Regions from separate parts of the Cellulomonas sp. NS3 genome, predicted to be linked through region 1. Evidence: riboswitches for the same ligand, from Rfam matches in the RefSeq annotation. Region 1 holds a riboswitch; the other holds the start of a gene.
The links. Region 1 has a riboswitch for cyclic di-AMP ahead of NXY84_RS06580 (C40 family peptidase). Riboswitches for the same ligand answer to the same signal wherever they lie in the genome.

Region 1 (3,138 bases):
CGCACGAGACGTCGACCACGAGGCTCCCGCGCCGGAACGCCGCGAGGTCCTCGGTGCGCAGGTACACCACCGGACGCTGGGGGTCCTGCAACGTGCAGTTGACGACGACGTCGTGCCCGGCGAGGAAGTCCGCCACCGCCACGCGCCCCTCCCCCGTGTCCACCTGGCCGTCCGGCTCGAGGTGCACGATCCGCGTCTGGTGGATCGGCGCCCCGACCGCGGCGACGCCCCGGTGCGTCACGACCTCGACGTCGTGCACGCCGTGCGCCAGGAGGGCGGTCACCGCGCCGCGCGCCGTCGCCCCGAAGCCCAGGACCACCGCGGACAGCCGGCGCCCGTAGTCGCCCGTCAGGCCGACCAGCTGGAGCGCGTGCACCACGGAGCAGTAGCCGGCGATCTCGTTGTTCTTGTGGAAGACGTGCAGGCCGAACCCGCCGTCGTCGGCCCAGTGGTTCATCGCCTCGAACGCGAGGAGCGTCAGCCCGTGGTCGATCGCGACCTGGGTGAGCGCGACGTCCTGCACGCAGTGCGGCCAGCCCCACAGCACCTGGCCGGCGCGCATCGCCTCGAGGTCCTCGACCTGCGGCTTGGGCAGGAGCACGACGTCGGACCCGGCGACCACCTGCGCACGGGGCGCGAGGCCGCCGACCAGCTGCGCGAGCTCCGCGTCGGGCACCCCGAGCCGCTCGCCGTAGCCCTCCTCGAGCGTGATCCGCGCACGGAGGCCGGGGTCGATGCGCTCGAGGTGCGCGGGGTGGACCGCGAGCCTCCGCTCGTCCTCCTTGCGCGACGTCGAGACGATGCCCAGGCTCAGCGGACCCATCACGTGCCCCCTCGGAGGGGCCGCGACGGCCCCGAGCCGCGAGCGTACGCCCGCGCTGGCCGAGTGAGGCGCTCGTCACACCCGGCGGCCCGCCGATCGGGTGCCTGCGCCGGATTTACGCGTGCTCCTCCCGTTCCAGGGGTGACGCACGTCATCCCATCGGGTGATCGTGCGACCTGGACACGTGTTCACCCGTGACCTTGCCGTGACATATCGCGGACGCCATGCCTAACATCGTCGCGCCCCACCCTCCTGGGGCGGCCTGAGGTGGATCGCCGAGTCCTGCCACCACCCGCGGTCAGTTCGAGTCTCGCTGGCAGGAGCGGGGGACCCACTTGTGGGCATCCGTGCGGTGTCCTTGGGGTGAAGCCGGTCGAACCTGACCGGCCGGGCGTTCTCCAGCCCGAACCCGACAGCTCACCTCGTAGGCGTCTGGAGAGGTTCTGCATGCCCTCGAGCACGTCTCACGGACGTCGCCGGTCGCCCGGCCGGCCGACGACCCCCCTCACCGACCTCGCCACGGCCACCAGCGCCGGCATCGCCACGGCGGGTCGCCGCTCGGCGGTCGTCGCGGCCGGCTCCGGCCTCATGATCGGCATGGTCGCGGTCCCCGCCTCCGCCGAGGGCAGCAGCGCCGGTGGAGCCTCGCTCGCCGCGGTCGACAGCACCGTCCTCACCGCCTCGGCCCGCGCGCTCCTCGAGACCTCCCCGGTCGTCGCGGCCGCGCCGGACGCGGTGTGGGGCTTCGACGCCCCGACGCTCACCGCCGTGACGCCGCCGCCCCCGCCGGAGCCCGAGCCGGAGCCCGTCGTCGAGACGCGCGCCGCGAGCACCTCGCGCAGCACCGCGCGTGCCGCCGTCGTCGAGGAGGCCCCCGCGGAGCAGGCCGCCGTGACGCAGGTCCCCGCCTCGGCCGTCGGCAACGCGATCGTCGAGATCGCGGCCCGCTACATCGGCGTCCCGTACGTCTCGGGCGGCACGACCCCCGACGGCTTCGACTGCTCCGGCTACACGTCCTACGTGTTCGCGCAGGTCGGCATCACGCTCCCCCGCACGTCGGCCGAGCAGCGCCACGCCGGCACCGTCGTCTCGCGTGCGGACGCCCAGCCCGGTGACCTCATTTGGTCGCCCGGTCACATCTCGATCTACGCCGGCGACGGCATGCAGCTCGACGCGCCCCGCCCGGGCAAGACGATCCAGCTGCGCTCGATCTGGCAGTCCAGCCCGGTCTTCATCCGGGTCGGCTGACCTCAGCCCCGCACGTCACGAGAGCGCCCGCCCCTCCGGGGGCCGGGCGCTCTCGTCGTCGTACCGCGTGCGGCCTCAGCGCACGCGGTACGTCTCCACGAGCCGGTCCATGAGCGCGTCGAGGCCCGCGTCGACGACCTTGCGGGCCGGGTCGGCGTCGAACCAGTCGACGATCTCGCGGGCGCCCTGCTCGAACGGCACGGTCGCGCGGTAGCCGGGCACCACGCTGCGCACCTTGGTGTTGTCGAAGACCATCGAGTGCGCCTTGTCGCCGAGGAGCCCGGCGCCCCACTCGGGGTCGTGGGACGCGATGACGTCCGAGGGCACGTGCACGATGCGCGCCTCGACGCCGGCCGCCGCGGCGAGGGCGTGCGTGATCTGGTCCCACGTCAGCACGTCGTCCGACGTCAGGTGGAACGCCTCCCCGAGCGTGCGCGGGTGGCCGAGCAGCGGCACGAAACCCTGGGCGAAGTCGGTGTGGTGCGTGAGCGTCCACAGGGACGTCCCGTCCCCGTGCACCACGACCTCCTTGCCCTGGCGCATGCGCTCGAGGGCCGTCCAGCCCCCGTCGAGCGGGACGAGCGTGCGGTCGTACGTGTGCGAGGGCCGCACGACCGTCGCGGGGAAGCCGTCCTCCCGGTACGCGCGCACGAGCAGGTCCTCGCACGCGATCTTGTCGCGCGAGTACTGCCAGTGCGGGTTGCGCAGCGGGGTCGACTCGGTCACCGGCAGCCGGGCGGGCGGCGTCTGGTAGGCGGAGGCGGAGCTGATGAACACGTACTGCCCGGTGCGTCCGGTGAACAGCTCGACGTCCGTGCGCACGTGCTCGGGGGTGAAGGCCACCCAGTCGACGACGGCGTCGAACTCCCGGTCGCCGAGCGCCTCGCGGACCGACGCCGGGTCCCGGACGTCCACGCGGAGGGTCCGGACGCCGTCGGGCAGCGGGCGCGTGGTGCTCTCGCCGCGGTTGAGCACCGTGAGGTCGAGGCCGCGCTCGACGGCGAGGCGCGTGGAGGCGGAGCTGATGATGCCGCTGCCGCCGAGGAACAGGACCGAGAGAGCACTCA
Region 2 (3,138 bases), 2.3 Mb from region 1:
GGCGCGGTGCACGCTCACGACGCAGAGGGGTTCGAGACTGGCGTTGAGAAGCAGCGTCCGGTGCGTCACGGGCATCAGCACGGCGGGCTCCTGTCCAGATCGGTGGACCCACCTGGCTGGTGGGTCCCTGGGGGAGTGCAAGCGCGACCAGAGTACGCGGCGAGCAGCGCCGCGTCCCTCGACTTTCGCACGTGCGCGGCGTGAACGCCCGGCGACTTCCGGACGTACGTCCAGGGCCCCCTGCGCGCGACGGCGTGCAGGGGCCCTGGAGGAGCGGTGCGGCGGTGGCTCAGCCGATGCGGATGAAGACCGGCGAGCTCTGGTAGATCGTGCGGAACTGCACGGTCTTGCCGGGCGACGGCGAGTCGATCTGGTCGTTGCCACCGGCGTAGATGCTGATGTGCCCGGGGCTCCAGATCAGGTCGCCGGGGAGCGCGTCGGCCCGCGAGACGACCGTGCCGGCCCCCTTCATGGCGGACGACGTGCGCGGGAGCGAGATGCCGAGCTGGGCGTACACGTACCCGACGAAGCCGGAGCAGTCGAAGCCCCCGGGGGTCGTGCCACCCGCGAGGTACGGGGTGCCGACGTAGCGGGCGGCGATCTCGAGGACCGCGTTGCCCGACACGGACTGCGGGATCGGGTTGTTGACCGTCGCGGCGGCGGTGCGCTCGGCGCTGCGGCTCGCGGCGGTCCGTGCGACGCGGGTCTGGGCGACGGGCTTCGGGGCCACGGTCACGGCAGGGGCCTCGAAGGACCACGCGGCGTCCACCGGGGACGAGACGACCGGCGAGGTCTGGAGCACGGCGCGCGCCGACGCGGTGAGCGCGGAGGTGTCGACCGCCGGCAGCGCACCCGCGGAACCGGCGCCGGGGGCGGCACCCGCAGGGCTGATCATCGTGGCGACGAGACCGCCCGACGCGGCGACGATCGCGGCCCCGCGGCCCACCGCACCCATCGAGTCGGACGCCGCGGAGGCGAAGTCGGTCAGCGGTGTAGCAGGGCGTCGTGCAGAACGGTGCCGCGCGCGCGTCATGCTCTCGGTCACTGAGTACCTCTCCTGTCGCCTGCGAGGTCAGCTGTCGGGTTCGGGTGGGAGAGCACCCGGCCGTCGGGATGCGAGCATCCGTCGGGCTTCACCCCAAGGACACCGTTGCCGGTGCCCGTCATGGGTCCCCCGCCCCTGCCGGCGAGTTGAGCGGACCGCGTGCGGCGGCAGGGCTGGGCGATCCGCACGAGGGCTTCCCCGAAGGAGGGTCCGGGTGAAGCAGGACGAACGTACAGGAGTCCCCGCGAAAATGTCACGTATCCGACACGTCCGTTTCGTCCCCTTCACGTGACGGGCTCGCACGTCCCGCACGCCCCTCCCCCGCGCAGGACTCGCGGCCGCACGACGCGACCCCGCCGGCACGGGGTCCGAGGGGGTCGCGCGCGCCTCGGCGCAGGTCAGCGGGGCCCGGTCCCCGCGGTCCCCGGCGGCTCGGGAGCGCCGGGACGGGCGCTCAGCGGTTGCCGACGAAGATGTGCCGCGCGACGTCGTCGGGCAGGTCGAGGACCGTCACCGCGCCGGGGGGCGCGACGGTCACGACGCCGGGCCCGCGCTCGACCGTGACCGTCACGCCCGGGCGGATCCCGGCCTGCGCGAGCCGCGACAGCAGCTCGACGTCCGGCTGGATCGGCTCACCCAGGCGCGCGACGACGACGTCGTCGAGCCGGCCCGACGCGGCGTTCGCGACCGTGAGGAGCGACGTGACGCCGTCGAGGAACTGCTCGGACGTGCTCGTCTCGCCGATCTCCGCGAGCCCCGGGATCGGGTTGCCGTAGGGGTCGAAGTGCGGGTGGTCGAGCAGCGCCGCGAGCCGGCGCTCGACGCGCTCGCTCATCACGTGCTCCCACCGGCACGCCTCCTCGTGCACGAACTCCCAGTCGAGCCCGATGACGTCCGTGAGGAGCCGCTCCGCGAGCCGGTGCTTGCGCATCACGCGGGTGGCCTTGGCGAGCCCGAGCTCGGTGAGCTCGAGGTGCCGGTCCCCGCTCACCACCACCAGGCCGTCGCGCGCCATCCGCGCCACGGTCTGGGAGACCGTCGGGCCGCTGTGCCCGAGCCGCTCGGCGATGCGCGCCCGCAGCGGCGTGATGCCCTCCTCGGTGAGCTCGTACACGGTCTTCAGGTACATCTCGGTGGTGTCGATCAGGTCGCTCACGCCGCAGCCTCTCGCTCGTCGCACTCGTCGTCGTCGCTGGCCACCAGGGTAGGCGGTCCGGCGCCGACGGCTCCCGACGCCGTATCGTCTGCACCGTGCCCGAGGCCCACGACACCGCGCCCGCGATCCCTGCGATCACCCTCCCCGCCGACCTGCTGCCCGTCGACGGGCGGTTCGGCTCCGGGCCCAGCAAGGTCCGCGCCGCGCAGGTCGAGGCCCTGGCGTCCGTCGGCCGCACTCTGCTCGGCACGTCGCACCGCCAGCCGCCGGTGCGCGCGCTCGTCGGGCGCGTCCGTGCGGGCCTCGCCGAGCTCTTCGCCCTGCCCGACGGGTACGAGGTCGCGCTCGGCAACGGCGGCTCGACCGCGTTCTGGGACCTCGCGACGCTGTGCCTCGTGCGCGAGCGCAGCCAGCACGCGAGCTTCGGGGAGTTCGGGGCCAAGTTCGCGGCGGCCGCGGCGCGCGCACCGTTCCTCGGTGAGCCGACGGTCCGCACGGCGCCTCCGGGACAGCTCGCGCTGCCCGAGCCCGAGGACGGCGTCGACGTCTACGCGTGGCCGCACAACGAGACCTCGACGGGCGTCGCCGCGCCGGTGCGCCGCGTGGCCGGCTCGCGCGAGCAGGGCGCCCTGACCGTGGTCGACGCGACGTCCGCCGCGGGCGGGCTCGCGGTCGACGTGAGCGAGACCGACGTCTACTACTTCGCGCCGCAGAAGTCGTTCGCGTCCGACGGCGGGCTGTGGCTCGCCGTGCTGTCGCCCGACGCGGTCGAGCGGGCCGCGCAGGTCGAGGGCAGCGGCCGCTGGGTGCCCGAGTTCCTCTCGCTCACGACGGCGGTCACGAGCTCGCGCCTGAACCAGACGCTGAACACCCCGGCGCTCGCGACGCTCGTGCTCCTCGCGGAGCAGCTCGACTGGATGCTGTCGCACGGCGGGCT

Region 2: linked by a shared signal. The riboswitch ahead of NXY84_RS16655 (C40 family peptidase) and the one ahead of NXY84_RS06580 (C40 family peptidase) in region 1 are both predicted to bind cyclic di-AMP.

Annotation. Positions count from the first base shown of each region.
Region 1 is NZ_CP103289.1:1,422,478-1,425,615, reverse strand. Features, by position in the region: gene NXY84_RS06585 (N(5)-(carboxyethyl)ornithine synthase) at 1-823, opposite strand, end outside; cyclic di-AMP (ydaO/yuaA leader) riboswitch at 1,087-1,268, shown strand; gene NXY84_RS06580 (C40 family peptidase) at 1,271-2,071, shown strand; gene NXY84_RS06575 (NAD-dependent epimerase/dehydratase family protein) at 2,147-3,138, opposite strand, start outside.
Region 2 is NZ_CP103289.1:3,680,027-3,683,164, forward strand. Features, by position in the region: gene NXY84_RS16650 (HNH endonuclease) at 1-75, opposite strand, end outside; gene NXY84_RS16655 (C40 family peptidase) at 290-1,045, opposite strand; cyclic di-AMP (ydaO/yuaA leader) riboswitch at 1,048-1,208, opposite strand; gene NXY84_RS16660 (metal-dependent transcriptional regulator) at 1,500-2,201, opposite strand; gene serC (phosphoserine transaminase) at 2,297-3,138, shown strand, end outside.